Regions from separate parts of the Bradyrhizobium sp. B117 genome, predicted to be linked through region 2. Evidence: predicted binding sites of a transcription regulator. Region 2 holds the regulator's gene; each other region holds the start of a gene.
What was found. Region 2 encodes PhoB, which activates phosphate uptake and scavenging genes when phosphate is short. Its sites were predicted from a motif close to TGTCATNNANCTGTCAT; they were not measured.
Positions count from the first base shown of each region.

Region 1: phnF (phosphonate metabolism transcriptional regulator PhnF) is a predicted target of PhoB. The motif match lies at 7,249-7,265, and genes of this name have one in related genera.
Region 3: AAFG16_RS19205 (YbhN family protein) is a predicted target of PhoB. The motif match lies at 3,035-3,051, and genes of this name have one in related genera.

Region 1 is NZ_CP152414.1:751,087-761,177, reverse strand. Features, by position in the region: gene AAFG16_RS03600 (SDR family NAD(P)-dependent oxidoreductase) at 1-4, shown strand, start outside; gene AAFG16_RS03595 (pyridoxamine 5'-phosphate oxidase family protein) at 189-800, opposite strand; gene phnN (phosphonate metabolism protein/1,5-bisphosphokinase (PRPP-forming) PhnN) at 823-1,419, opposite strand; gene AAFG16_RS03585 (alpha-D-ribose 1-methylphosphonate 5-triphosphate diphosphatase) at 1,416-2,573, opposite strand; gene phnL (phosphonate C-P lyase system protein PhnL) at 2,579-3,277, opposite strand; gene phnK (phosphonate C-P lyase system protein PhnK) at 3,300-4,097, opposite strand; gene AAFG16_RS03570 (alpha-D-ribose 1-methylphosphonate 5-phosphate C-P-lyase PhnJ) at 4,090-4,986, opposite strand; gene AAFG16_RS03565 (carbon-phosphorus lyase complex subunit PhnI) at 4,983-6,098, opposite strand; gene phnH (phosphonate C-P lyase system protein PhnH) at 6,102-6,710, opposite strand; gene phnG (phosphonate C-P lyase system protein PhnG) at 6,715-7,179, opposite strand; gene phnF (phosphonate metabolism transcriptional regulator PhnF) at 7,300-8,028, shown strand; gene phnE (phosphonate ABC transporter, permease protein PhnE) at 8,198-9,046, opposite strand; gene phnE (phosphonate ABC transporter, permease protein PhnE) at 9,043-9,927, opposite strand; gene phnD (phosphonate ABC transporter substrate-binding protein) at 10,007-10,091, opposite strand, start outside.
Region 2 is NZ_CP152414.1:467,662-477,752, forward strand. Features, by position in the region: gene AAFG16_RS02195 (UPF0104 family protein) at 1-125, shown strand, start outside; gene AAFG16_RS02200 (ATP-binding protein) at 260-1,558, shown strand; gene pstS (phosphate ABC transporter substrate-binding protein PstS) at 1,703-2,716, shown strand; gene pstC (phosphate ABC transporter permease subunit PstC) at 2,902-3,891, shown strand; partial or broken gene pstA (phosphate ABC transporter permease PstA) at 3,893-4,752, shown strand; gene pstB (phosphate ABC transporter ATP-binding protein PstB) at 4,749-5,567, shown strand; gene phoU (phosphate signaling complex protein PhoU) at 5,579-6,295, shown strand; gene phoB (phosphate regulon transcriptional regulator PhoB) at 6,318-7,025, shown strand; gene AAFG16_RS02235 (GcrA family cell cycle regulator) at 7,131-7,643, opposite strand; gene AAFG16_RS02240 (aspartate aminotransferase family protein) at 8,099-9,301, shown strand; gene argF (ornithine carbamoyltransferase) at 9,301-10,091, shown strand, end outside.
Region 3 is NZ_CP152414.1:3,939,878-3,949,968, reverse strand. Features, by position in the region: gene AAFG16_RS19220 (MFS transporter) at 1-767, opposite strand, end outside; gene AAFG16_RS19215 (MFS transporter) at 990-2,234, shown strand; gene AAFG16_RS19210 (ferritin-like domain-containing protein) at 2,286-2,792, opposite strand; gene AAFG16_RS19205 (YbhN family protein) at 3,220-4,302, shown strand; gene AAFG16_RS19200 (hypothetical protein) at 4,399-6,351, shown strand; gene AAFG16_RS19195 (MFS transporter) at 6,623-7,975, shown strand; gene AAFG16_RS19190 (LysR substrate-binding domain-containing protein) at 8,101-9,006, shown strand; gene kdgD (5-dehydro-4-deoxyglucarate dehydratase) at 9,136-10,080, shown strand.

The DNA.
Region 1 (10,091 bases), 280 kb from region 2:
CTAGCGGGCATGGCGGGCGCGACGTGTACCCTCTTCCTTCTCCCCTTGTGGGAGAAGGTGGCGCGAAGCGCCGGATGAGGGGTATCTATCCACGCGCAACGCTTTTCGTGGGGACAGAGACCCCTCACCCGTCTCGCCGCTATCGCGGCGAGCCACCCTCTCCCACAAGGGGAGAGGGTAAGAAAGGCTCACCACATCGTGGCGGCAGCGCGCGTCGGCCAGATCCGATCGTACTCCTCGCCGCCGACCTTGTTCTCGCTCATCTCGGCGAGGATCTGGCCCGGCGTCGGCAGTGTCTTGGGGTCGATGCGCTTGTCCGGATTCCAGAGGTCGGAGCGGACGATGGCGCGGGCGCACTGGAAGTAGATCTCGTCCACCGCCATCACCATGACGCTGCGCGGCGCCTTGCCGTCGACCTTGAACGAATCTAGCAGATCGGGATCGATCGAGAGATGCGCGCGGCCATTGGCGCGGATCGCGTTGCCGGAGCCGGGAATCAGGAACATCAGCGATACGCGCGGATCGCGCACGATGTTGCGCAGGGAATCGACCCGGTTGTTGCCGCGGCGATCCGGCAGCATCAGCGTCTTCGGATCATGGATGCGGACGAAGCCGGGGAGATTGCCGCGCGGCGAGCAGTCGATGCCCTCGGGGCCGATGGTCGCGAGCGCCGCGAACGGCGCCTTCTCGATGAAGATGCGGTAGAGCGGGGTGACGTGGTCGGCGACTTTCACGGTCGAGGCGTCGTTGGTGACGCCGTAGATGGCCTCTAGCTCCTCGACCGTATTGATCACCGACATTCCGTTCTCCTGGTTGCGCTGGCTAATCGTGCCAGCATTCGTTCCTGATCACCCGCACGAGCTGGCGGCTATGGTAGTCCGCGCTGCCGGCGTTGAGGATGGTGACATCGGCCAGCGTGGCCACATCGTCGACGCTGCGCGCGAGGCGGTCCGCGATATTGCCGTCGCTCACGCGCGCCCGCGCGGCGAGCCGTTGCGCCAGCACGTCCGGCGGTGCGGTGATCGCGACCACGACAACGTTCGCATAGGTCTTGCGCAGCGCGCCGATCACCGTGCGCGAGACGTTGACGACGACGGCGCGGCCGGCGCGGATGTCGTCGTTGATTTCGAGCGGCAGGGCGTAGGAATGCCCGTGCGCCTCCCAGTGCACGGCGAAATCGCCGTGATCGAGCGCGCGGCGGAATTCGTCAAAACTCATCGCGATGTTGTCTTCGGCCGCGGAGGATTCGCGGGTCACGACGCGGCGTGGGAAGACGATGCCGTGATCCTCGATGCAGGCCGCTTGCGCCAGCCGCAGGAGCGTGTCTTTGCCGGCGCCGCTGGGACCGACCACGAGCACAAGCCGCCCGGGGCCGATCGCGCCCGTCTCATCCTGCGCCATGGTCGCGGTCTCGCTCATGCGACGCGGTGTCCTTCACGCCAGACGCTGCGGACGACGGGAACATGGCCTGCGACGTGCACGCGGATCAGGTCCGCGCGCTTGCCGGTCGCGACCTCGCCGCGATCGATGAGGCCGACCGCCTCGGCCGGCGCCTTGGTCACGGTGCGAACCGCCGCCGGAAGGCTGATGGCGGGGACATGCTCGGGCAATTGCAGCGCGGCCATCAAGAGGCTCGACGGAATGTAATCGGACGAGAGAATGTCGAGCAGGCCTTCGCGCGCGAGATCGACCGCGGCGATGTTGCCGGAATGCGAGCCGCCGCGCACCACGTTCGGCGCGCCCATCAGGATGTCGATGCCGGCCTGGTGCAGGCCGCGGGCGGCTTCCAGCGTGGTCGGGAATTCCGCCACCGACACGCGATCGCGCACGGCATCCGCGACGTTCTCCTCGGTGGTGTCGTCGTGGCTCGCGAGCGGGATCTTGTACTCGTGCGCCAGCGCCACGATCTCGCGCATGTTGGCCGCTGCATAGAGCCTCTGATATTCGAAGCGCTTGGCGAACAGCTCGTCGAGCTCGGCATCGGTCTTGCCGCCGCCCTTGCCACGGTAATAGTCGCGCAGCTTGACCTCGTCACGGAACTGGCGCTGGCCGGGGGTGTGATCCATCAGCGACATCAGCTTGACGTCGGGACGATCGATCAGCTCCTTGGCCTCCTCGACCACGCTCGGCATCGGGATTTCGCAGCGCAGATGCAGGAAGTGGTCGGCGCGCAGCAGATTGGCGTTGCGCGCCGTCGTGATCGCGGCGGCGAGCACACCGGCGCGGCCGTCGACCTCCTCGGCGCCGTCCTCGCGCCAGACCCGGAGCGAATCGAACACGGTGGTGATGCCTGACGTCGCGAGCTGGCCGTCATAGGAGATCACGGCGGCGACCGGATTCCAGAACACTTTCGGGCGCGGCACGTAATGCGCTTCGAGATGGTCGGTGTGAAGCTCGATCAGGCCGGGCATGATCAGGTCGCCGCCGGCATCTTCCGCGCCCGCGGGTGCAGTCCCCTCGCCGATCTCCGCAATGCGTCCGTCGGCAAGAGCGAGCCAGCCCTGCTCGATCACCCGGTCAGCCAGCACGACCCTGGCATTGGCGATCACAGTTTCCTTCGGCTTCATGTCCATTCCCTTCAGGCCGCGGCGGCAAAGCTGGTGACGTCGACGATGCGGTCGGCAATCAGATGACGGATTTCGTCGTCGTGGACAATGGCGACCATGGCAACGCCCTGGCGTTTCTTCTCGGCGACGAGCTCGACCACGACGGCGCGGTTGGCGGCATCGAGCGAAGCGGTCGGCTCGTCCAGCAGCAGGATCGGCAGGTCCGAGATGAAGCCGCGGGCGATGTTAACGCGCTGCTGCTCGCCGCCGGAGAAGGTCGCGGGCGGCAGCTGCCAGAGGCGCTCAGGGATGTTGAGACGATGCAGCAGCTCGCCGGCGCGGTCCTGTGCATCGGCTCGCGCCATGCCGTTCACGATCAGCGGCTCGGCGACGACGTCGATGGTGGCAACCCGCGGCACGGCGCGCAGGAACTGGCTGACATAGCCGATGGTTGAACGGCGGATATTCAGAACCTGCCGCGGCTCGGCGGTGGCGAGATCGACCACCGCGCCGCGATGGCGGATGCCGATGCGGCCGCTATCGCAGCGGTAGTTGCCGAAGATCATCTTCAGGATCGACGATTTGCCGGCGCCGGATGGCCCCGACAGCACGACGCATTCGCCCGGCTTGACCTGGAAGGTGACGCCGCGCACGACCGGCAGCTCGATGCCGCCTTGCAGGTGCATCGTAAAAGTCTTGCCGGCGTCGGTGATGTCGATCATGGCGGTCATCGGAAGGCTCTTGTTGGAAGGCTCATGGCGGCAGAATCGAGGAGACGAGGAGCTGGGTATAGGGCTCGCGGGGATCATCGAGCACCTGGTCGGTGAGTCCGGTCTCGATGACGCGGCCGCCCTTCATCACCATCACGCGGTGCGACAACAGGCGCGCCACCGCGAGATCGTGGGTGACGATGATGACGGCGAGATGCAGCTCGGCGACGAGGCTGCGCAACAGGTCCAGCAGGCGCGCCTGCACGGAGACGTCGAGGCCGCCGGTCGGCTCGTCCATGAACACCAGCCGCGGCTCGGTGACGAGGTTGCGCGCGATCTGGAGACGCTGGCGCATGCCGCCGGAATAGGTGCGCGGGGCATCGTCGATGCGGGCTGTGTCGATCTCGACGCGGGTGAGCCAATCGGATGCGGTGTCGCGGATGCGGCCATAGTGATTCCAGCCCACCGCCATCAGCCGCTCGCCGACATTGGCGCCCGCCGAGACCGCCATGCGCAGGCCCTGCGCGGGATCCTGGTGCACGTAGCCCCAATCGGTGCGGAACAAAAACCGCCGCTCGGCCTCGCCCAGCGTCGTGAGATCGCGGGTGATTCCGTCGCGCATGCGGTAGGAAACCTGGCCCGCGCTCGGCGTGAGCTGGCCCGACAGCATCTGCAACAGGGTCGACTTGCCCGAGCCGGACTCGCCGACGATCGCCAGCACCTCGCCGGGATAGAGCGCGAACGACACGTCGCGGCAGGCGGCGATGCGGCCATAGGACTTGCTGAGGCTTTCGGCGACCAGCAGCGGCTGGTCGTTTTCGAGCGTATCGAGATCAGCCATTTGAACTCCCCTGCGCCTTCTCCTTGTACGGCGCGGCGCTGAGGGCGCCATGATGGCCCTCGGCCTGGCGGCCCTCGCAATAATCGGTGTCGGAGCAGACGAACATGCGCCCGCCCTTGTCGTCGGTCACGATCTCGTCGAGATAGGAATTCTCGGCGCCGCACAGTGCGCAGGGCGCGTTGAAGCGGTAGGGCTCGAACGGGTGATCCTCGAAATCGAGCGACACCACCTGCGTATAAGGCGGGATCGCGTAGATGCGCTTCTCGCGGCCGGCGCCGAACAGCTGCAGCGCCGCGCAATTGTCCATCTTGGGATTGTCGAATTTCGGCGTTGGCGACGGGTCCATCACGTAGCGCGCGTTGACCTTCACGGGATAGGCGTAGGCCGTCGCGATGTGGCCGAAGCGGGCGATGTCCTCATAGAGCTTCACATGCATCAGGCCGTATTCGGCGAGCGCATGCATGCGCCGCGTCTCGGTCTCGCGCGGCTCGAGGAAGCGCAAGGGTTCCGGGATCGGCACCTGATAGACCAGCACCTGGTTCGCGTGCAGCGTCGTCTCGGGAATGCGGTGGCGAGTCTGGATCACCGTCGCCTCGTCCGTCACCGTCGTGGTCGCGACGCCGGCGGTCTTGGCGAAGAATTTGCGGATCGAGATCGCGTTGGTGGTGTCGTCGGAGCCTTGATCGATCACCTTGAGCACGTCGGCGGGACCGAGGATCGCGGCCGTCACCTGCACGCCGCCGGTGCCCCAGCCATAGGGCATCGGCATCTCGCGGCTGGCGAACGGCACCTGATAGCCGGGAATCGCGATCGCCTTGAGGATCGCGCGGCGGATCATCCGCTTGGTCTGCTCGTCGAGATAGGCGAAATTGTAGGCGGGCGCGTTCATTCCGCGGCCTCCTTCATGGCATCGGGCGCATTGGCCTCGGCAGACGCTTTGGAAAATTCTTGGCGCAGCTTGCGCAAGAGGCCGAGCTCGGACTGGAAGTCGACGTAATGCGGCAGCTTCAGATGCTCGACGAAGCCGGTCGCCTGGACGTTGTCCGAATGCGACATCACGAATTCTTCATCTTGCGCGGGGGCCACGGCCTCTTCGCCGAGCTCGCGGGCGCGCAGCGCGCGATCGACCAGCGCCATCGACATGGTCTTGCGCTCGCTCTGGCCGAAGGCGAGGCCATAGCCGCGAGTGAAGCACGGCGCTTCGGTCGCAGAGCCCTTGAACTGGTTGACCATCTGGCACTCGGTGAGCTCGATCGAGCCGAGCGGCACGGCAAAGCCGACGTCTTCCGCGAAGAATTCGACCTCGACCTCGCCGAAGCGGATCTCGCCGGCGAAGGGATGGTTGCGGCCATAGCCGCGCTGGGTCGAATAGCCCATCGCCAGCAGGAAGCCCTCGTCGCCGCGCGCGAGGTTTTGCAAGCGCAGATCGCGATCGGCCGGGAAGTTCAGCGGCTCGCGGGTGAGATCGCCGACGCTGGCGCCGTCCTCGGCCTGCGGCGAGGATTCGATCAGCCCGTCGCGGCCGAGAATGTCGGTCACGCGCGGCGTCGCCGCGCTCGAGGCTTCGGCCGTAGCGGGCGCCTCCGGCACAAATCCCTCGGCGAGCGTGGGATCGAGCAAACGGTGCGTGTAGTCGAAGGTCGGCCCGAGGATCTGGCCGCCCGGGATGTCCTTGAAGGTCGAGGACACCCGGCGCTGCACGCGCATCGCGCCGGTATCGACCGGCTCGCTGACACCGAAGCGCGGCAAGGTGGCGCGGAAGGCGCGGACCAGGAAGATCGCCTCGATCAAATCGCCGCGCGCCTGCTTGATCGCGAGCGCCGCGAGCTCGCGGTCGTAGAGCGAGCCTTCGCTCATGACGCGATCGACGGCGAGGCCGAGCTGCTCCGAGATCTGGTCGAGGGTGACCTCCGGAACGCTCTGGTCGCCGCGCCTGGCATTGGCGAGCAGGCGATGGGCGTTCTCGATGGCGCGTTCGCCGCCTTTGACTGCGACATACATGCTTCAGCTTCCCTTGTTCGCGACACGCGTCGTGCGCGGGATCGCAACCACGGCGTCATCGGCGACCAGAACCACGTCGATGCCACGTGGAAACAGCGTCTCGTTGAACTTCAGCCGCTCGAACAGATCGGCCGGCTTGATCGAGGCCTGGAGCGTCGCGACGCCGTCGATGCCGGGGCCGCGCAGCTCGAAGCCACGCCCAGAGTCGAGGCTCTCGACCTGGATGATCACCGTGGTCGAACGATCCGGATATTCATTGGTGCCGAGCGCGAAGCGCTCGAGCGCCGGCAGCAAGACGCCGTCGCTGATCAGCGCGAAGCTTGCAATCGACGAATCCTGGATCACCGGCGCGCCGGTGTGGAACTTCAGCCACTTCGTCACGTCGGAGCTTTCCGAGATCCGCGCATCGAGCCAGAGCGGCGTGTCGTGGTCGAACAGCGTCAGTGCGATCGCGGCGGTGCCGCGCATCATCATGTCAGGCGCGCCCGCCATCGGCACGATGCGCTGGACCGAGCCCGGCCGCGCCATCGCGTCCATCACCGAGCGAAAGGTCGATTGCGCCGACAACACCTTGTCGGCGAACCCCGGCGGCAGTTCCGCAATCGTGGTCATGGCCTCACCCCTCACCGCGCACCATGGTGTAGAAATCAACCTTCGTCGCGGCGGTCTCTTCCGCGACCTGCTTGCGCTCGACCATAAGCTGTTCGCGCAACGGCGCGATTACGTCGCGCTCGACGGCGGCGCCGAAGTCGCGCGACTGCACCAGCGCGTCGCACAGCGCGATCAGCCGCGCCTTCTCGCCGTCGCGTCCGAGCGTGTAGCCGAAGCCGACCTCGCCGCTCGCAAGCCTCACCGCGGCACGTGACACCGTGGCTTCCCCGAGATTGAACGGCGCGCCGTCACCGCCGACGCGGCCGCGTAGCATCACGAGGCCGTTCTCGGGCGCGCGCAGATCCCGATGATCGGGCAGTGCTATGGCGCCGAGGCGGGCGGCGATCTCGCCCGCCTCCGCGTGCGCCAGCACGGCCATCGCGGCCTGGCGCTGGGCTTGCTGGTTGTTGTGCTGGGTCACCTGATCCACCGAGCTTTTCGACACAACTTGCCGAATCCAAGTTGTCTATGATAATAGACAACTTGATACGGAAGCGCCATGACTGTTTCGTGACGAACGTGTGATTTCTGGAGTAGGCTTTCCGGCGACATGAGTATGCAGGACACCGCCTCCTCGGGCGTCGCGCTATGGCGCCTCGTTGCCGATGGCATCGAACGCGGCATTGCCGACGGCCGCTTTGCGGCCGGCGACAAATTGCCGGGCGAGATGGAGATCGCCGAAACCTATCGCGTGAACCGCCACACCGTGCGGCGTGCGCTGGCGGCGCTTGCCGAGCGTGGCCTCGTGCGCGCCGAGCGAGGCAGCGGCACCTATGTCGAGGCGCAGAAGCTTGCTTATCCCTTGCGCTCGCGCACGCGCTTCTCCGAGATCGTCGGCGCCGACGGCCGCGAGCCGCATGGCCGCCTGATCGAGGCGACCGGTGACGTCGCAACGCGCGAGCTGGCGCGGGAGCTCGGCCTCAAGACCGGCGCGCCATTGGTGCGGATCGAGGCGATCCGGCTCGCCGACCGCACGCCGATCTGCGTCTCCACGACGTGGCTGTCAGCGGAGCGGTTTCCGGGCGCGGGCACGGTGTTTGCCGCCACACACTCGATGACGAAGATGCTCGAGCATTTCGGCGTGCGCGACTATCGCCGCGGCGCGACGCGCATCACCGCCGGCATCGTCGATGCCACCGACGCCGCACGGCTCGACCTGCCGCTGGGCCGGCCGATCCTGGTGGTGGATGCGACCGACCACGATCTCGGCGGCAAGCCGCTGGTGACGAAGCACTCACGCTTCGCGGCGGAACGGGTGGAGTTCCTGGTGGAGTCGTAGGGGGCTTCCTTACCCTCTCCCCTTGCGGGAGAGGGTGGCTCGCCGCGCAGCGGCGAGTCGGGTGAGGGGTATGTCTCCTCAAATACCGATCTGAGTTTGGGGAGACATACCCCTCATCCGGCGCTTCGCGCCACCTTCTCCCGCAAGGGGAGAAGGGAAGAAAGTAAGATCAGGCCACAGCCCGCCGCCCAATGATCGCAAACCGCAGCTTGCCCGAGATGAAGTCGATCGCGGCGACCGCGACCAGGATCATCAGGATCAGGAACGACACCTTCTGCCATTCCAGGACGCGGATCTGCTCGGCGAGCTGGAGGCCGATGCCACCGGCGCCGACGATGCCGATGATGGTGGCCGAGCGAGTGTTGGATTCAATGAAATAGAGCACCTGGCCGGCGATCACGGGGAGGACCTGCGGCAACAGACCAAAACGGATCTCGTGCAGCGCACTGCCGCCGGAGGCGCGGATGCCTTCGACCTGCTTCTGGTCGGCACCCTCGATCGCCTCCGAGAACAGTTTTCCGAACGCGCCGAAATCCGACACCGCGATGGCGAGCACGCCGGCGAACGGGCCGAGCCCGACGACGTTGATCCACACCAGCGCCCAGATCAGCGTATCGACGCCGCGGATCGAATCGAGGAAACGCCGCACGGGAAAGCGAAGAATGGTCGACGGCACCACGTTGCGGGCGGCGAGCAGGCTGACCGGCAACGCGAACAGTGCCGCAAGCGTGGTGCCGAGCAGCGCGATCGAGAGCGTCTCGCCGAGCGCCTTCAGATAGATCGGCAGCGACGAGCCTGGATCCGGCGGGATCATCATCAAGCTGATCCAGCCGAGCTGGCTCAGGCCTGCGAAGAACCGCGACGGCGAGAAATCGAGGTCGACGAGGCCGTAGATCAGGATCGCGAACGCACCGACGATCATCGCCGGCATGGCCAGCCGCGCCGAAGCCGGCCGGTCGAACACATCAGGGTAGCGCGCGCGCATCTCGCGCGTATCGACCTCCTGCGGCTTCGTCACGTCCGCGCCTCCTTGCCGAACAGCCGGCCGCGTAGCCAGCCGGTGGAGATGTCGATGATGAAGACGGTGATGATGATGAACAGCAGGATCGCACTGACGTCTGAGTAGTAGAACTTGCGGATCGCGACGACGAGTTCCTGACCGATGCCGCCGGCGCCGACAAAACCCATCACCGAGGCCTCACGGACGTTGATCTCGAAACGCAGCAGCGCATAGCTGGCATAGCCCGCGGTCACCTGCGGCAGAATGGCGAAGCGCATGCAGGCGAGCCAGCTCGCGCCGGTCGAGCGGATGCCCTCGACCGGCTTCATGTCGGCGTTCTCGACGATCTCGGAAAACAGCTTGCCGAGCGCGCCGGTGGAGTGGATCGCGATCGCGAGCACGCCGGCCATCGGCCCGAGCCCGAAGGCGATCACGAAGACCAGCGCGAACACGATGCCGGGCACAGTGCGCGCGAATTCAAGCAGGCGGCGGACCACGAAGCGCAGCCAGGACGACGGCGAGGTGTTTTCAGCTGCGAAGAAGTTCAGGCCAAAGGCGAAGGTCGCGCCGATCAGCGTGCCGACATAGGAGATCAGCAGGGTCTCGCCCAGCATCTTCAGCCATTTACGCCAGCCCCAGAGCCACTCGCCGAAATCGGTCCAGACCCGCTGGCCGTTGTCGAGCGTGAGGATGCGGTCGAAATAGCTGATGAAATTGCCGAAATGGGTGAACAGCGTGCGCAGGTTCACTTCGGCGCCGATGCCGGCGAGAACCAGCGCGGCGGCGAACACCGCAAATCCGAGCAGGAGACGAAGCCGCTTGCGCGCAACCGCCTGGCGATGGGCGGCGTTCAACGCGGCCAGCTGCTGCTCGGGGAGGATCGAAACCGCGACGGTCATCGGATCGGGAACAGTGCTCGGTCAAAAAAGAGAAAGAGCCGGGTCCATCGACCCGGCTCAAGTGACTCGTCCCGAAAGCTCAGGACGCCTTCTTCTTACGCAGCGCATCGACGAACTTGATCAGCTCGATCGTGCCATCCCAGTCCTTGGTGCTGGCGGGATGA
Region 2 (10,091 bases):
TGACGTTTCGCGAAGTTATAATCGGCGCACGATCGAAGCGTTTGCAGCAGGCGGCGCTCAAGCTCGACCCCGGCCCGGCGCATGAAGCCGCCTATGTGAGAGAGCGCAGCGACAGCGGCGCCTGACCGGCGCCGAGCCTCTAAAGCGCGATGAGATTTGGATGAATCGTCATCGCGCTTTAGGTTGTTGTTTACGCATGATCTTTCCGGAAAACCGCTTCGCACTTTTCCGGATCATGCTTTAGGAGAAGCCCGCCCCGATGGCGATCGACGCACCATCGTCTCCCTCCGCGCAGCCCTGGTCCGACCGGCTGCGCCATTCCACCGTCATCCTGATCGCCGCGGCGCTGGCGCTGTCGGTGGTGGTTTCGCTCGGCGAATTGTCGGTGATGCGCGCCGCGACGGTATTCCTCTGCATCGCGGCCGCGGCGCTGATCCCCTGGCGGCTGCACGACAATGCCGCCTCGCGCGACGACACCCGCCGCGTCAACCCGGTCGAAAGCGCGGCGGTGGCTGCGGTGGTCGCCGGCATGCCGGATCCGGCGGTGCTGCTCGACCGCGCCGGCCGCGTCATCCATCTCAATGCCGCCGCCGCCCAGCTCGCGCCGGCGCTGCGCAAGAACGAGCTCGCCCAGTTCGCGCTGCGCTCGCCGGAGATCATCACCGCGCTGCGCGAGTCGATCGCGACCACCGAGCCGCGGCGCGCCACCTATCTCGACCACGTCCCGGTCGACCGCTGGATGGAACTGATCATCACCCCGGTGCCGGTTCCGACGACCTTCGGCGGCGCCGACAAATGCATGCTGATGACCTTCCACGACCAGACGCCGCTGCGCCGGGTCGAGGAGATGCGCGCCGACTTCGTCGCCAATGCCAGCCACGAGCTGCGCACGCCGCTGGCCGCGCTGTCCGGCTTCATCGACACGCTCCAGGGCCAAGCCAAGGACGATCCCAAGGCGCGCGAGCGCTTTCTCGGCATCATGCATAACCAGGCCACCCGCATGGCGCGTCTGATCGATGATTTGCTCTCGCTGTCGCGGGTCGAATTGTCGGCCCATGTGCGGCCGGACACCCTGGTCGATCTGCTGCCGATCATCTTCCAGGTCGCCGACGGGCTGGAGCCGCTGGCGCGGGAACGCCAGGTCGAAGTCGAGACCCATCTGCCGGAGACCCCGGTGATGATCGCGGGCGACCGCGAGGAGCTGCTGCGCCTGTTCGAGAATTTGATCGAGAACGCGCTCAAATATGGCGCCTCGGGCGGACGTGTCATCGTGTCGCTGACGGTTCCGGCAGCCACTGATGGAACTCAGGAAATCCGGGTCATGGTGCGCGATTTTGGCCCGGGCATCGCGCCCGAGCACCTGCCGCGCCTGACCGAGCGGTTCTACCGGGTTGACGTCGGCGACAGCCGCTCGCAGGGCGGGACCGGGCTCGGATTATCGCTGGTGAAACATATTCTTAACCGTCATCGCGGCCGGCTTTTGATCGAAAGCGTGCCCCGGCAGGGTGCCACTTTCACCGCCTGTTTTCCCCAGGTGAAGTCCCTGACGCAGAGCTGAAACCAAAGCGATTTCAATCGCTTGGTTGTGTCATCCAACTGTCACTAAACCTTCGTAAAAGCACAGCCGACCGCTCCTAAAGGGGCGGCGCGGGGAGCGCGATCGGGCGCGGATGGCGCTTCGCTCCCCTGTATGGAGACCAGCATGAATTTCATCAAAACTATCGTCGCTGCTGGCTTGGTCGCCGCAACGACGACGGCGGCGTTCGCTGCCGATATCACGGGCGCCGGCGCGACCTTCCCGTTCCCGATTTATTCGAAATGGGCTGACGCCTACAAGAAGGAGACCGGCAACGGTCTGAACTATCAGTCGATCGGCTCCGGCGGCGGCATCAAGCAGATCCAGGCCAAGACCGTGACCTTCGGCGCCAGCGATGCGCCGCTCAAGGCCGAGCAGCTCGAGAAGGACGGCCTCGTCCAGTGGCCGATGGTGATGGGCGCAATCGTCCCCGTCGTCAACATCGAGGGCGTCAAGGCCGGCGAGCTGGTGTTCGACGGCGAGACCCTCGCCAGCATCTATCTCGGCAAGATCACCAAGTGGGACGACGCCGCGATCAAGAAGCTCAATCCGAACGTGAAGCTGCCGTCGGACGCGATCACCGTGGTCCGCCGCTCGGACGGCTCGGGCACCACCTTCAACTTCACCAACTATCTCTCCAAGGCCAGCGCGGACTGGAAGAGCAAGGTCGGTGAGGGCACCGCGGTCGAGTGGCCGGTCGGCGTCGGCGCCAAGGGCAACGAAGGTGTGTCGGGCAACATCAGCCAGACCAAGAACTCGATCGGCTATGTCGAGTACGCCTATGCCAAGCAGAACAAGCTGACCTACACCGGCCTCGTCAACAAGTCCGGCAAGACGGTTCAGCCGACCGTCGAAGCCTTCCAGGCGGCCGCTTCGAACGCCGACTGGGCCAAGGCTCCCGGCTACTATGTCATCCTGACCGACCAGCCCGGCGACAAGTCCTGGCCGATCACCGCGGCGACCTTCATCCTGATGCACAAGGAGCCGGCTGATAAGGCGGCGTCGAAGGAAGCCATCAAGTTCTTCACCTGGGCGTTCAAGAACGGCGCCAAGGCGGCCGAGGAGCTCGACTACATCCCGATGCCCGAGAGCGTCGTGAAGCTGATCGAGAAGACCTGGTCGGCTGACATCAAGAGCTAAGCTCTCCTGTTCCGGAAGGCGGCGCGGCTTCGAAAGCCGCGCCGCCGGTCCGGAGCTCTCGCGAACGATCGTTCTCCGGGCTGGCGCCGCAATGGCGAACCATCCGGGGGCACGAGATGGTGATCTAAAAAGACGTATAGACCTAAAAAAACGTATAGTCAGTGCAGGGGATCGGCGTGGCAGAGATGGCTGTCGAGAGCAATGTAGTTGATGCCGCCGGACCGTATGATCGCGCCAAGGCGTTGAGCGCGTTCAAGCTCGGTGACCTCACCTTCTACTGGATCACGCGCCTCAGCGCGATCTCCGTGCTGCTGATCCTCGGCGGCATCATCGTTTCGCTGATCGTCGGTGCCTTCCCGGCGATGAAGGAATACGGCCTCTCGTTCCTGTGGACGCAGCGCTGGGCGCCGTCGGCAGATCCGCCCGTGCTCGGCGCGCTCGGCCCGATCTACGGCACGCTCGTCACCTCGTTCATCGCGATGCTGATCGCCATTCCGGTCGGACTCGGCATCGCCATCTTCCTCACCGAGCTCTGCCCGCAATGGGCGCGCCGCCCGATCGGCATGGCGATCGAGTTGCTCGCCGGCATCCCCTCGATCATCTACGGCATGTGGGGCTTCTTCGTGCTGGGCCCGTTCCTGGCCAACACCTTCCAGCCGTTCATGATCAAGATCTTCGACGGCATCCCCGTGCTCGGCGCGATCTTCGCAGGTCCCCCGTCCTATCTCAGCCTGTTCAACGCCTCGCTGATCCTCGCCATCATGGTGCTCCCCTTCATCACCTCGATCTCGGTCGACGTGTTCAAGACGGTGCCGCCGGTGTTGAAGGAAGCCGCCTACGGCGTCGGCTGCACCACCTGGGAGGTCGTCCGCAGCGTCGTGATCCCCTACACCCGGGTCGGCGTCATCGGCGGCGTCATGCTGGCGCTCGGCCGCGCGCTCGGCGAGACCATGGCGGTGACCTTCATCATCGGCAACTCGTTCCGCATCTCCTCGTCGATCTTCGCCCCGGGCACCACGATCTCGGCGGCGATCGCATCCGAGTTCGCCGAAAGCGACGGCCTGCACCAGTCCGGCCTGATCCTGCTCGGCCTGCTGCTGTTCGTGCTGACGTTCTTCGTGCTCGCGGCCGCGCGCCTGATGCTGCTGCGTCTCGAAAAGAAGGCGGGAAAGTAACATGAACCCGATTTACGCACGCCGCCGCCGCATGGACATCGTCATCCGCGCGCTCTGCATTGCCGCCGCCGCCTTCGGCGTCACCTGGCTCGCGCTGATCCTGCTGACGCTGTTCTACAACGGCCTGAGCGGGCTCAACTTTCAGGTCTTCACCGAAAACACCCCGCCGCCCGGCTCGACCGAGGGCGGCCTGCTCAACGCCATCGTCGGCTCGGTGATCATGACGGTGCTCGGCGTCGGCATCGGCGCGCCGCTCGGCCTGTTCGCCGGCACCTATCTCGCCGAGTACGGCCGCAACGACAAGCTGACCTCGGTGATCCGTTTCATCAACGACATCCTGCTGTCGGCGCCCTCGATCATCATCGGCCTGTTCATCTACGGCGCGGTGGTGGTGCCGATGCGCGGCTTCTCGGCGATCGCGGGCTGCCTCGCGCTCGCGGTGATCGTCATCCCGGTGGTGCTGCGCACGACCGAGGACATGCTGCTCCTGGTGCCGAACGCATTGCGCGAGGCGGCCTCCGCGCTCGGCCTGCCGCGCTCGGCCTGCCGCGCTCGCTGGTGATCAAGCGCATCGCCTATCGCGCCGCGCGCTCGGGCCTCATCACCGGCGTGATGCTGGCCACCGCCCGCGTCGCCGGCGAGACCGCGCCGCTGCTCTTCACCGCGCTGTCGAACCAGTTCTTCAGCCTGAGCCTGAACAAGACGATGGCCAACCTGCCCGTGACCATCAACAACTTCGTGCAGAGCCCCTATGCCTACTGGAAGCAACTCGCCTGGAGCGGCGCCCTGCTGATCACGTTGACCGTGCTTGCCCTGAACATTGGCGCGCGCATCCTGAGCGCCGAGAGGACCGCAAAATGAGCGATATGTCAGTTACCGTCAGTACGCCCGTTCAGCACGGCTCGCAGCCGCTGCCCGAAGCTCCGGCCAAGGTGACGGTGCGCAACCTCAACTTCTATTACGGCGAGCACCACGCGCTGAAGAACATCAACCTGACGCTCGGCACCAACCGCGTCACGGCGTTCATCGGCCCGTCGGGCTGCGGCAAGTCGACCCTGCTGCGCATCTTCAACCGGATGTACGACCTCTATCCGGGCCAGCGCGTCACCGGTCAGCTGATGCTCGACCAGACCAACATCCTCGACCCCAAGCTGGACCTCAACCTGCTGCGCGCCCGCGTCGGCATGGTGTTCCAGAAGCCGACGCCGTTCCCGATGACGATCTACGAGAACATCGCGTTCGGCATCCGTCTCTATGAGAAGATCTCGAAATCCGAGATGGACGACCGCGTGGAGAAGGCGCTGCGCGGCGGCGCGCTCTGGAACGAGGTCAAGGACAAGCTCAACGCGTCCGGCCTGTCGCTCTCCGGCGGCCAGCAGCAGCGCCTCTGCATCGCCCGCACCGTTGCGGTGCGGCCCGAGGTGATCCTGTTCGACGAGCCCTGCTCGGCGCTCGACCCGATCTCGACCGCCAAGGTCGAGGAGCTGATCCAGGAGCTCTCCGAGAACTACACGATCGCGATCGTCACCCACAACATGCAGCAGGCGGCCCGCGTCTCCGACAAGACCGCCTTCATGTATCTCGGGGAGCTGATCGAGTTCGACGACACCAGCAAGATCTTCACGTCGCCGAGCGATCGGCGCACGCAGGATTACATCACCGGCCGGTTCGGCTGAGGAGACGGGATATGGGTTCTGAACATACCGCAAAGGCCTTCGACACCGACCTCCAGGAGCTCACCCGCCTGGTCGCCGAGATGGGCGGCATTGCCGAGCGCATGATCGTCGATTCCGTCGACGCGCTGATCCGCCGTGACGTCGCTCTCGGCCAGCGCGTCGTCACCACCGACGCCGACATCGACGCACTCCAGAAGAAGATCGAGGAGCGTGCCGTTCTCACCATCGCCCGGCGCCAGCCGATGGCGGTGGACCTGCGCGAGATCGTCGGCGCCATGCGCGTCGCGACCGATCTCGAGCGCATCGGCGACCTCGCCAAGAACATGGGCAAGCGCGTCGCGGCGCTGGAGACCGACTTCCATCCGCTGAAGCTGTTCCGCGGCCTCGAGCACATGACCGACCTCGTGCAGCAGCAGGTCAAGTCGGTGCTGGACGCCTACGCCGCGCACGACCTGCCGGCGGCGATGGCGGTGTGGAAGGGCGACGAGGAAGTCGACGCCATCTGCACCTCGCTGTTCCGCGAGCTCCTCACCTACATGATGGAGGATCCGCGCAACATCTCGTTCTGCATCCACCTGATGTTCTGCGCCAAGAACATCGAGCGCATCGGTGACCATGCCACCAACATCGCCGAGACCGTGTTCTACATGATCGAGGGCCAGGCGATCACCGACAAGCGGCCGAAGGGTGACATGACGACCTTTGCCACGACGGTCCCGAATAGCTGAAGAGTCAAGGAGCGACGACACCATGGGCGCACGCATTATGGTGGTTGAAGACGAGGAAGCTCTCACCGAGCTGCTTCGCTACAACCTCGAAGGCGACGGCTATGACGTCGAGACGGTGATGCGCGGCGACGACGCCGACACCCGTCTCAAGGAGCACATCCCCGACCTGATCGTGCTCGACTGGATGCTGCCGGGCCTCTCCGGCATCGAGCTGTGCCGGCGGCTGCGCACCCGCCCGGAGACCAAGCAGCTCCCGATCATCATGCTCACCGCGCGCGGCGAGGAGAGCGAGCGGGTGCGGGGTCTTGCGACCGGCGCCGATGATTACATCGTCAAGCCGTTCTCGGTGCCGGAGCTGCTGGCGCGCGTGAAGGGCCTCCTGCGTCGCGCAAGCCCGGAGCGGCTCGCCACCGTGCTCGCCTATGGCGACATCGAGCTCGACCGCGACAAGCGCCGCGTCGCGCGCTCGGGCCGGCCGATCGATCTCGGCCCGACCGAATATCGCCTGCTGGAGTTCTTCCTCGAGCATCCCGGCCGCGTGTTCTCGCGCGAGCAGCTGCTGGACAGCGTCTGGGGCCGCGACATCTACATCGACGAGCGCACCGTCGACGTGCATATCGGCCGTCTGCGCAAGCTGCTCAATCTTGGCCGCGAGCAGGACCCGATCCGCACCGTCCGCGGTGCCGGCTACGCGCTCGACGACCGCTTCGCGAAGGCGGAGCAGACGTAAGTACGATTGCAAGCGTGCAAAATAAAAGCGCGCCAAGTGGCGCGCTTTTTATATGTCTCGGGTCGTCCCGGCCGCGTGCCGGGACGATGTCGTTTGAAGCAGTGTTCAGCGCGTGCCGGGCTTTGCCGGCGCACGGCGGCGATCCGCCGCCGGCTGGTAGGCGACGCGCGAGTGCTGCGCGCAATAGGGCAGGCCGGAGAGCGCCTTGCCGCCGCAGAAGAAGAAATCCGGGCTCGAGGGATCGCCGACCGGCCAGTGGCAGGTCGCCTCGTTCAGCTCCAGCAGCGACAGCCGCTGGCTCATCGGCACCACGTTGTCGTAGGTGACCGGCTCGGCCTCCACCTCGACCTCGAAGGCCTGCGCCAGTGCGGTATTGCCGCGCGAGATCGGACGGCTCACGCGCATCATGTGCTGCGCGGGGCGGGCCTTGCGCGGCCGGGGCGCTGCCGATGAGGGGCTCTTGGCGCGGCCGGACAGGCCGAGCCTGTGCACTTTGCCGATCACGGCATTGCGGGTCACATTGCCGAGCTCGGCCGCGATCTGGCTGGCCGAAAGTCCGGCCTCCCAGAGCTTTTTCAGCTGCTCGACGCGATCATCGGACCAGGTCAAAACCGTCATTGCACCCTTTCCCTCGCTGCCGGCCAGCCATCCTGGGGCCTCACAGCGAATGCCTAAGCCTTGAAAAACCCGTGCCGCCAGAATCCCTTAAGGCTCGCCGGGCACGCGAGGTGCGCCCGAACGTTTACGCCGGTACATGAGGACTCTTGGGATCAGAACTGCTGCACGAGATGTCGTATCTGACAGTCCAAACGCTACAATATGGCGTGACTCGCGCGCAAGAGTCCGCCGACTCGCTTCCACATGTTCCGTGGTGAAAATCCCGCAAAATCGGCACCGCAAGACTACGGATTCAGCGTTTCCCGGGGCTTTCCGGGCGGCATTGACACCCGTCTCACCAGGCATAAGATAGTCGCACGTGCCGCCCTTAAAAGGCGGCACGTTTCGTTTTCCGGGCCGGTCAATGGTGCGTTGCGCAACGCATTCAGGCCGTCCGCAACATCCAAGTGATCGTCATGACCAACAGCGCCGCGCCGCATTTGCTTCCCGTTTTCGCCAGGGCCGACCTCGGTTTCGAGCGCGGCGAAGGCTGCTGGCTGATCGCGACCAATGGCGAGCGCTATCTCGATTTCACCTCGGGCGTCGCGGTGAACGCGCTCGGCCACGCCCATCCCGCGCTCGTCAAGGCGTTGCAAGAGCAAGCGACGAAGCTGTGGCATATGTCGAACCTGTTCCAGAGCCCGGACGGCGAGAAGCTCGCCGCGCGCCTGTGCAGCGAGAGCTTTGCGGACTTCGTTTTCTTCTGCAATTCCGGCGCCGAAGCGCTGGAGGGCGTGATCAAGCTGGTCCGCCATCATCATTTCTCCAAGGGGCATCCCGAGCGCTACCGCATCATCACCTTCGAAGGCGCCTTCCACGGCCGCACGCTGGCAACGCTGGCTGCGACGGGGGCTGCAAAATATCTCGAAGGTTTTGGTCCGCCGATGGACGGTTTCGACCAGGTGCCGCATGGCGACATCGAGGCCGTGAAGAAGGCGATCGGCCCGCAGACCGCCGGCATCCTGATCGAGCCGATCCAGGGCGAGGGCGGCGTGCGTTCGTCGCCGCCCGCCTTCCTCAAGGCGTTGCGCCAGCTCTGCGACGACAAGGGCCTGCTGCTCGCGTTCGACGAGGTGCAGACCGGCATGGGCCGTACCGGCGATCTCTTCGCTCACCGGCGCACCGGCGTGACGCCTGACGTGATGTCGCTGGCCAAAGCGCTCGGCGGCGGCTTCCCGATCGGCGCGATCCTCGCGACCGCGGAGGCGGCGGCCGGCATGGGCCCTGGCTCGCACGGCTCGACCTTCGGCGGCAATCCGCTCGCGATCTCGGCTGCGAACGCCGTTCTCGACGTCATGCTCAAGCCCGGCTTCTTCGATCACGTGCAGAAGATGTCGCTGCTGCTCAAGCAGAAGCTCGCCTCCGTGATCGATCGTCATCCCGATGTCGTCAGCGAAGTGCGCGGCGAGGGCCTCCTGATCGGCATCAAGGCCGTGGTGCCCTCCGCCGATCTCGTCGCGGCGCTGCGCAACGAAAAATTGCTCACCGTCGGCGCCGGCGACAATGTCGTGCGTTTCCTGCCGCCTCTCGTCGTCACCGAAGCCGAGATCGAGGATGGCGTCGCGCGGCTCGAGCGCGCCTGCACGGCGCTTGCCGGCAACAAGCGGGCGGCAAGCTGATGACCAGTTCACCCAAGCATTTCCTCGACATCAACGAGCTGCCGCTGACGGAGCTCAAGCGGATGCTCGCCGCATCCTCCGCGATGAAGGCGAAGCAGAAGGCCCACCAGCCGGTGAAGCCGCTCGAAGGCAAGACGCTGGCGATGATCTTCGAGCGTCCCTCGACCCGCACCCGCGTGTCGTTCGACGTCGCCATGCGCCAGCTCGGCGGCGAGCCCATCATGCTCACCGGCGCCGAGATGCAACTCGGCCGCGGCGAGACCATCGCCGACACCGCGCGCGTGCTGTCGCGCTATGTCGACGCCATCATGATCCGCATCCTCAACCACGAGGCGCTGCTGGAGCTTGCGCAACACGCGACCGTGCCCGTCATCAACGGCCTGACGCGGCGTTCGCATCCCTGCCAGGTGATGGCCGACCTCATGACCTATGAGGAGCATCGCGGCCCGATCGAGGGCCGGACGGTGGCCTGGACCGGCGACGACAACAACGTGCTGGCCTCCTGGGCCCACGCCGCCGAGCGCTTCAAGTTCAAGCTCAATGTCGCAACGCCCCCGGAGCTCGCGCCGAAGAAGGTGATGCGCGACTGGATCAAGGCGACGAACGCGCCGATCGTGCTCGGCACCGATCCCGAGGCCGCCGTGAAGGGCGCCGACTGCGTCGTCACCGACACCTGGGTGTCGATGGGCGACAAGGAAGGCGAGCACCGTCACAACGTGCTCAAGCCCTACCAGGTCAATGCCAAGCTGATGTCGCTGGCCAAGCCCGACGCGCTGTTCATGCACTGCCT
Region 3 (10,091 bases), 3.5 Mb from region 2:
ACGGCAGCCGCGACGAAAGCTCCGATCACCGCCAGATGATCCCAGCCGAGCGCGCCGCCTTCGATGATCGCGCCGGCAAGCGCCCCAAGCGCACCGATCGCGGCAAGCTGGCCGGGCAGATCGATCTCGCGCGAGGTCGCGCGCGTGGTCTCGGTCGCGTAGCGCCAGCTCAGCCACAAGCCGGCGAGCCCGATCGGCAGGTTGACCAGGAAGATCGCGCGCCAGCCGACCAGCGTGATCAACGCGCCGCCGACGAACGGGCCGGCGGTGAGCGCGAGACTCGCGCCGGCCGCCCAGACCGCGACGGCGCGGCCGCGCGCACGGTCGTCAGTATAGGCATGGTTGAGCAGCGCGAGAGAATTCGGCACCAGGATCGCCGCCGCCAGTCCCTGGACCAGCCGTGCGGCGATCAGGACGATGGCGTTGGGCGAAAGCGCACAGGCAAGCGAGGCCGCGGTGAAGATCGCGAACCCCGCCATGAAGATGCGCTTGGCACCAATGCGGTCGCCGAGCGCGCCGGCCGTCAGGATGAAGGCGGCAAACGCAATGGTGTAGGCGCTGACCACCCATTGCAGCTCGGCAACGCCGCCGCCGAGCGTCCTGCCCATCGCATCGAGCGCGGTGTTGACGATGGTGACGTCGAGTTGCACCACGCCATAGCCGAGGCTCATCGCCGCCAGCGTGAGCGAGGTCGCAAGAGGCGAGCGGGCTCGCGGCGCGCCGGCTCTGTCGTCGAAGCTTTGATACTTGATGGTGTTGGCTCGCATGCTGCACCTCGTTGCAGCCCCACCCGAAACATACGCTTTCACCGCGCCATCATGATTCGATTATGATCGAAACATCATCGCGCGATGAATCGTATCCTTCAGCAACAAACAACGAAGCTTCGCGCCCTGCTCGCCATGCAACTCCCGTACGCGCGGAAGCATGGGAACAGGGCGAGATTGCCTCTGTTGACCCCTTCATGTTCCCCTCTCGGCAGTGACCTCATGGCAAGAGTTGGCAACACCTCGATTCCGAGTGGCGCAAGATCGGAGTTCGGCAAGACCGCAACCATCATTGCCGTCGGATGCCTGATTGGCGTCCTGTTCGCCGGCAGCACCATCGCAACCCCGCTCTACGTCATCTACAAGCAGCAGTTCGGCTTCTCCCAGATCACGCTGACGCTGATCTATGCCGTCTACGTCATCGGCAATTTGACCGCACTGCTGGTCTTCGGCCGGATGTCGGACGAGGTCGGGCGGCGACGCACGGCGGTCATTGCCGTTGGCATCGCCATCGCGGGCGCATTGGTCTTCCTGCTCGCACACGGGGTCGCTTCGCTTTACGTGGCACGCGTGCTGAGCGGCCTTGCCATCGGGATCGGCGCCGGAACCGGCACTGCGTGGCTCGCCGAACTGATCGCCGAGCAGGATCGTTCCCGCGCCACCGTGATCGCGACGATCGCGAATTTCACCGGCCTCGGCCTCGGCGCGTTGATCGCCGGCGTGCTTGCCGAATATGTCGCACTTCCGCTGCAAACGCCCTTCATCGCCTACCTCGCGGTGCTGGTCGTCGTCGCGGCCCTCCTCGCCTTCGCGCGCGAGACCGTGGATCGGCCGCTGACCGCGTTCGCGCAGCTGTCGATCCGACCGCGTGCCGGCGTCCCGTCGTCGATCCGGCCCCGGTTCGTCGCGCCCGCGGTGACAGGCTTTGGCGCCATGACCCTCGTCGCCTTTTTCGCCGCGCTGGCACCGAGCGTGCTCGCCAATGAGCTGCATGTCACCAGCCACGCCGTCGCCGGCGCGATCTTCCTCGAGCTGGCGGCTGCCGTGGCGCTGGTCATCGCGCTGACGCGCTCCCTTTCCAGCCGCGCCGCCATGCTGTGGTCGCTCGGACTGATGCTGCCGAGCCTTGCCCTGCTCGTGACGGCACAATTCGTGGGATCGCTCGGCGTGATGATCGCCTCGACCGCGACCTGCGGCGTGGCGGCGGGCCTCGGCTATCGCGGCAGCTTGCAGGTGGTGAACCAGATCGCGCCGGATGATCGCCGTGCCGAGGTGGTCTCGGCCTATTTCATCTGCTGCTTTCTCGGAAACGCGCTTCCGGTGATCGGGATCGGCGTGCTCTCGACCCTGACCAGCTTGACCGTGGCGAGCCTGGTGTTTGCCGCGACCATTGCAGCCTTCGCGGTGATCGCCCTGATGTTCGGACTGAAATACCAGGCCGGTCAAGCGGTGCCGCAAGACGAATAGACCGAAGGGGACGCCGCACGGCTGCACGGCGTCTCCAGACGAGATGGGTCGCTAGCTCGCGGCGCGCAGATTGATCTTGCTCTCGGCGAGCGTCGTCAGCTTCTTGTCGGTCGCCTTCTCCTCCTCCAGCGTCTTGGCGAGCACATTGGCGCAGTCATTGCGGCCGAGCTGCTTGGCCCAGGCGATCAGGCTGCCGTAGCGGACGATCTCGTAATGCTCCGCGGCCTGCGCCGCATTGATCAGCGCGGCGTCCAGCACCGCCTTGTCGGCGACTTCGCCGGCGGTCTCGTCGGCCTCCTCGATGATGCCGTCGATCGCCGGGCAATCGACCGCCTTGACGGCGACGCCGTGCATCTTGAACACTTCCTCGAGCCGCGCGACGTGCTGCTTGGTTTCCTCGAGGTGCGTCAAAAAGCCCTGCTTCAACTGCGGATCGGTGGCCTTATGTGCCATTTTCGGCAGCGCCTTGGTGAGCTGCTGCTCAGCGTAATAGATGTCCTGGAGCTGGTGCACGAACAGGTCGTTCATGGTCTTGATGTCTTTTGTGAACAGTCCCATCGTTCCGATCCTCTTTCGGTTTCGGGAACACGCAGGCATCGGCTTCCACGAAAAAGCCGCTTATTCCGCCATGTTCGATTGCTGATGGGGCGCTAACGGGCGCGCAGCATCGACGTTCCAAAAAAGCCACTTGCGCTTGCGCTGGAACAAGGAAGCGGGCCCCAGGATTTGAAATGATGTCAAAATACCGACACGCGATCCAAGCCGCGCATTACGACTCATATGCTTAACGCGCCTCGGATGTGAACCGCATATGACAAAGGTCGCAGGTCCAAAGCAGAACCTATCGTTGTCAAGGGCTGCACAAGTCGCCGTTTTTGCCTTAAATGAGCTACAACATGCTTAGCGATCGACGCCCACGGGCCGTGGTCGCGGCCGACTGGCCAATGCCTGGCCCTGTCGATCTTGCCCCCTGCCGGGAGGATGAATGCACGGACTGCTGACCGCGCTGAAACGCGGCTTCAAACGATGGATCGGCTGGCGACGGCTCGGAATTGCCGCGAGCGTCTTCATCATCGCCTTCGCGGTCACCACGCTTGTGCGTACCCTCAAAGGCATCGATACCGGCGTCATCCTGACCGCGCTGACCGAGATTCCCCGGGAAAATATCGGGCTCGCGGCGATCTGCGTCGTCTTCGCGTTCTGTACGCTGACCTTCTACGACTTTTTTGCATTGCGAACGATCGGCAAGAAGCATGTGCCCTATCGCATCGCAGCACTTTCCAGCTTCACGTCCTATTCGATCGGCCACAACATCGGCGCCACGGTTTTTACCGGCGGCGCGATCCGCTTCCGGATCTATTCGGATTACGGGCTGAATGCGATCGATGTCGCCAAGATCTGCTTCCTGTCGGGGCTGACCTTCTGGCTCGGTAACATCTTCGTGCTCTCCATCGGCATGGCGATCCATCCCGACGCCGCCTCGTACATGGATCAGCTGCCGTCCTCGATCAACCGGCTGATCGCGTTCGGCGGCCTCGCCTCGATCGGCGCTTACCTGGTCTGGCTCTGCATGGGCGAGAAGCGCCGCGAGCTCGGACAGAAGGGCTGGAAGGTCGTGCTGCCGTCAGCGCCGCTGACCTTGGTGCAGATCCTGATCGGCGTGGTCGATCTCGGCTTCTGCGCGCTGGCGATGTACCTGCTGGTGCCGGCCACTCCGCAGATCGATTTCCTCTCGCTCGCCGTCGTATTCATCCTGGCGACGCTGCTGGGCTTTGCCAGCCATGCCCCCGGCTCGATCGGCGTGTTCGATGCCGCGATGCTGGTGGCGCTGCCCGAATTCGGCCGCGAGCAGCTTCTGGCGACGCTGCTGGTGTTCCGCATCCTCTACTTCGTGATCCCGTTCGGCCTCGCCATCTCCATCATGGGCGCGCGCGAGCTCTGGATGAACGTGGTCCAGCCCTGGCAGGAGCGGCGGCGGCTGGCGGAGGCCTGCGCGCAGGCTAATCTGCCCAAGCAGGTGACGCCCATGGAGCGCGAGCGTCTGGTGCGGCAGGCCAGCAAGCGCTGAGCCGCGCCCGCCCGCAAAAGCGGCAGACAAAGGTTGCAGGCGGGGGAGCAATGCTCTCTTATTTCCGCCTCAACTTTGCCGTTGAAGACGCGGGCCATGATCCGACTTCCCCTTCGCACCCTCTCTGCCTGCGCCCTGCTGCTTGCCGGGATTTTGACCGTTTGGCCGTCTGGGCGCGCAGCCGCGCAGGATGCCGGCGCGATGCAGATCAATTGGGAGGTGCGCAACCGCTTCCGCCTGTTCCGCGAGGAGCGCGACTTCCTGCTCCATGTCGAGAATGCGCGTAACCGCAGCATCCTCGCCGCCGAACAATCGCTGGAGCTCCAGAGCGAGGGCCGCGGCTGGGCCCGCAACATGGTCAACCGGCTCTGCATCGACGTGCAGGGCCGGGTCAACCAGCCCTGCACCCGTGACAACTTCAAAGAGAACTACATCACCCCGATCGACCACCCCGTCACCGTGCGCCTGACCGGCGCAGTGCCGGTCGGCGCCACCTGCGCCTGGAGCTTCGACGACGGCGACGGGCCGCAACAATCGACCTTCGACTGCGCCGAGCCGGTCAATTTGCGCGTCCGCTACGGCAAGCAGACGGTCGCGACCGTCGACGTCTCCTCCGGCTCCGATCCGACCCAGCGCGTCCAGGCCGAGATCCAGGTCCGCGATATCTTCATCGCCGGCCTCGGGGACAGCATCGCCTCCGGCGAAGGCAATCCGGACCGGCCGCTGGCGCTGTCGGACGAAGGCTTCTGCTTCCGCTCCTACCTCGGCACCGCCGGCGCGCAATACTACCGGCCGAGCCGCGCCGGTTACAAAGGTGGGCGCGCCTGCGAGGCGCCGGACACGCTCGCCAACTGGCAGCATTACGGCGCGCTCTGGTTCAACTCGCCGTGCCATCGCTCGCTCTACAGCTACCAGACCCGCACCGCGCTGGCGCTCGCGGTGCGCTACACCCACATCGCCGTGACCTATCTGCCGCTCGCCTGCACCGGCGCCAGCATCGGCGACGGGCTGCTCGGCTCGCAGCGCGCCCGCGAATGCCCGCCCGGCAAGACCGGCGTCTGCAACACCAGCGTGAATGCTCAGGTCGCCGAGCTGCGCGAAGCGCTCACCGCCGCCAGGAAGCGCCAGCCAGATCGCACGCTCGACCTCGTGCTGCTCTCGGTCGGCGCCAACGACGTCTATTTCTCCGGCCTCGTCGCCGACGTCATCGTCGACACCGCGACCGAGCGCGCGCTGTTCCGCCGCTCCGGCGTGATGGCGAGCGTCGACGATTCCCGCGACGCGCTGGCGCGCGAGCTGCCGCAGAACTTCGTTCGCCTGCGCGAGGCCTTGAAGCCGCTCGTCGGCGGCGACCTCTCGCACGTGGTCTATGTCTCCTACGCCAATCCGGCGCTTGCCGATGGCGGCGTGCCCTGCCGCGGCGGCCGCGCCGGCTTCGACATCCATCCGTCCTTCAACGCCGACGCGCAACGCCTCGCGCGCGTCTCGACCTTCGTCGACATGGAATTCCTGCCGCAGCTGAAGGGGCTCGCCACCTGCACCCGCGGCGCACTGTGCCGCGATCCCGAAGCCGACCGCATGACCTTCGTCGATGCACATCAGGCCACGTTCGCCGACCACGGCTTTTGCGCGCATTCGGGCAACGATCCCGAATTCGACCGCAGCTGCTTTGCCGAGAACGGCCAAAGCTTTAACCCTGACATCGTGAGCGCCGCTAGCCAGCCGATGCTGTGCGGCCGCGGCGCCTCGGAGTACCGCGCCTACCTGCCCCGCGCGCGCTGGATCCGCGACGCCAACGACAGCTATTTTGCCGCGATGACCTATCCGCAAGGCTTGCCGGCCGCGAGCCAGCCGACCGACATCCACGACGCCACCTGGGGCGTACTCTCCGCAGTCTATGGCGGCGCCGTGCATCCGAGCGCGGAAGGCCATGCGGCGATGGCGGACGCAGCGCTGCCGGCGGCAAGCGCAGTACTTGGTCTCGACGCCGTGCCGCCGGGTGTGACGCGCGGATTCCTGCCTCAGCTGCTGCCGAGCGCGCGGCAGTAGCAGCGAAGACCAACTCTCCCTACACCGTCATTGCGAGCGCAGCGAAGCAATCCAGAGTCCCTCCGCGGAAAGATTCTGGATTGCTTCGCTGCGCTCGCAATGACGAGCTTGGGGCCAGCATCTCGCCAGCCTCGCGATCGTTCCCCTCGACCCGCCGTTCCATCAATCCAAAAACGGCATCGATCGATACTCCCTTCAACTTGGACACTTTGCCGCGCGCGCCTCTAGGAGTCGCCTTGAGGAAACGTTTCGAGTTGTAAGGAGGCGCGTGATGAGCGCAGTGGTGTCCACAGCGGACGTGAGGAGGTCTCGCGTCAGGCTGTTCATCGTGACCATGTTGTTCCTGGTCACCACCGTCAATTATGCCGACCGCGCCACGCTGTCGATCGCCGGCCCCGCGCTTTCCAAGGAGCTGCATCTCGATCCCGTCGCCATGGGCTGGATCTTCTCGGCCTTCGGCTGGTCCTATGTCGTTGCCCAAGTGCCGGGCGGCTGGCTGCTCGACCGCTACGGCTCGCGCCTCGTCTATGCCTTCAGCATCATCGTCTGGTCGCTGTTCACGCTGATGCAGGGCTGGGTCGGCTTCCTCAGTGCCGGCGTCGCCATCGCCGTGCTGTTCGTGCTTCGCCTGCTGGTCGGCATCGCCGAGGCGCCGTCCTTCCCCGCCAACGCCCGCATCGTCGCGGCGTGGTTTCCCGGCAACGAGCGCGGCACCGCGTCGGCCTTCTTCAATTCGGGGCAGTATTTCGCCACCGTGATCTTCGCGCCGCTGATGGGCTGGATCGCGCACGATTACGGCTGGCGCTATGTGTTCTTCGTGATGGGTGCGCTTGGCGTCATCATGGGCATCGTCTGGCTCAAGAACATCTACGGCCCGAAAGAGCATCCTTCGATCAATGAGGCGGAATTCGACTACATCAGGGACGGCGGCGCGCTGGTCGATCTCGACGCGCCCAAGGACGATCTGCTGCGCGAGCGTGCGCAGGAATCCGGCTCCGGTTGGGACCACATCCGCCAGCTGCTCTCCAACCGCATGATGCTCGGCGTCTATCTCGGCCAGTACTGCATCAACACGCTGACCTATTTCTTCCTGACCTGGTTTCCGGTCTATCTCGTCAAGGAGCGCGGCCTGTCGATCCTGCAAGCCGGTTTCGTCGCGACGCTGCCGGCGCTGTGCGGCTTCATCGGCGGCGTGCTCGGCGGCATCATCTCCGATGCGATCCTGCGCAGGACCGGCTCGCTGACCATGGCGCGCAAGATCCCGATCGTCGGCGGCATGCTGTTGTCGATGTCGATCATCGCCTGCAACTATGTCGACGGACAGGCGCTGGTGGTCGGCTTCATGGCGCTCGCCTTCTTCGGCAAGGGCATCGGCGCGCTGGGCTGGGCGGTGGTCTCCGACACCTCGCCGAAGGAAGCCGGCGGCGTCTCCGGCGGCCTGCTCAACACCTTCGGCAATCTCTCCTCGATCACCACGCCAATCGTGATCGGCTACATCCTGGCCGCGACCGGCTCGTTCAACGGCGCGCTGCTGTTCGTAGGTCTCAACGCGCTGGTGGCTGCCTTCGCCTATCTCGTCATCGTGGGCAAGATCGAGCGGGTCGTGCTCAAACGTTCCTCCTGAGGGCTCCCCGTGGGAGCTTGACCAGGCAACTCAACGGCGGCTCGAAAAAGCCGCCGTCTTTGTTTTGGGGGTGATCGATGCTAGAAGTGCCGGGGAAACGCCTTATCCATCTAAGGCATGTATCGATGTTCGACCTCAACCAGCTCCGCTGTTTCGTTACGGTGGCGGAGGAACTGCATTTCGGCCGCGCCGCCGTTCGGCTGAACATGACCCAGCCGCCGCTGTCCCGGCAGATCCAGGTGCTCGAGCACATCATCGATGCGCCCTTGCTGGAGCGCACCAGCCGCTCGGTCCGCCTGACGCCGGCGGGACGAAGCTTCCTGCCCGAGGCGCGCCGCATCCTGAAGCTTGCGGAAAGCGCCTCGCAGGTCGCCCGCCGCATCGCGCTCGGCAAGACCGGCTCGCTGAAGATCGGCTTCACGGCAGCCGCCGCCTACGGTTTCCTGCCCGAGCTGGTCGCGGCCTGCCGCGCGAAACTGCCCGAGGTGGACTTCTCGCTGAAGGAGATGGTGTCGGGCGACCAGTTCGAGGCGCTGACCTCGGGCCAGATCGACGCCGGCCTGCTCCGGCCGCCGATCGCGCGTCCCGAGCTCACCAGCCGCCGCGTCGTCGCCGAGCCGCTGCTCGCCGCGATCCCGAAGAAGCATCCGCTCGCGAATGCCGACAGCATCACCATCAAGGACTTCGACGACCAGCCCTTCGTGATGTATTCGCCCTATGAGAGCCGCTACTTCCACGATCTCCTGGTGGCGCTGTTCACCCGGGCCGACGTGCTGCCGCGCTACGTCCAGCATCTCAGCCAGATCCATTCAATCCTCGCCATGGTCCGCGCCGGCCTCGGCCTTGCCATCGTGCCGGCCGCGGCCGCGAGCCTGAAAATCTCCGACGTACGGCTGCGGCCGCTCAAGCTGCGCACCCGCGTCCCCGTCGAGCTGTTCATGGTCTGGCGCCGCGACGACGAGAATCCGCTGCTCTCGGCCCTGGTCAAAATCGCCGGCGAATTGTCCTCCGCGGTGGTGGCGGAAGATTGATGCTCAATCCGCATCGGTCGATATAGGCTTTGGCTTGGACGCGCATCGAGCCGTCTCCTAAACCACGGCGCATGGACGCGCGGCCTCCTGCTTGCGTCCTCCACAACACGAGACAAGGGAGCAGCGCCCATGAGCAAGATGACCCCGCAGGAAATGGCCCAGAAGATCGGATCGGGCCTCCTGTCCTTCCCCGTTACGCCCTTCAAGGCGGACTACTCCTTCGACGAGGCGACCTACCGCGCCAACATGGACTGGCTGTGCGGCTATGACGTCGCAGGCCTGTTCGCCGCCGGCGGCACCGGCGAGTTCTTCTCGCTGACCCCGACCGAGGTTCCGCAAGTCGTCAAGGTCGCCGTCGACGAGACCAAGGGCCGCGTGCCCGTGCTCGCCGGCACCGGCTACGGCACCGCGATTGCCCGCGAGATCGCGATTGGCGCCGAGAAAGCCGGCGCCGACGGCCTCTTGCTGCTGCCGCCCTACCTCACCCATTCCGAGCAGGAAGGCCTTGCCGCCCATGTCGAGGCGGTCTGCGCCTCGGTGAAGATCGGCGTCATCGTCTACAACCGCGACAACGCCATCCTGCAGCCCGACACGCTCGCCCGCCTCGCCGAGCGCTGCCCGAACCTCGTCGGCTACAAGGACGGCATCGGCGACATCGAGCTGATGACGCGTGTCTACACCAAGCTCGGCGACCGCCTGACCTATGTCGGCGGCCTGCCGACCGCCGAGACCTTCGCGCTGCCCTATCTCGACATGGGCGTAACGACCTACTCGTCGGCCGTATTCAACTTCGTGCCGGAATTCGCCACCAACTTCTATGCCGCGGTGCGCACGCGCGACCATGCGGCGATCCATTCCGGGCTGAAGGATTTCATCCTGCCGCTGATCGCGATCCGCAACCGCAAGAAGGGCTATGCGGTCTCGATCATCAAGGCCGGCATGAAGGTGATCGGCCGCGACTCCGGCCCGGTCCGTCCGCCGCTGACCGATCTCACCGAGCAGGAGATCGCGGAACTGGCCGCGCTGGTGAAGAAGCTGCCCGCCGCACGATCGTCACAACAGGCTGCAGAATAACAGCAGGCAAC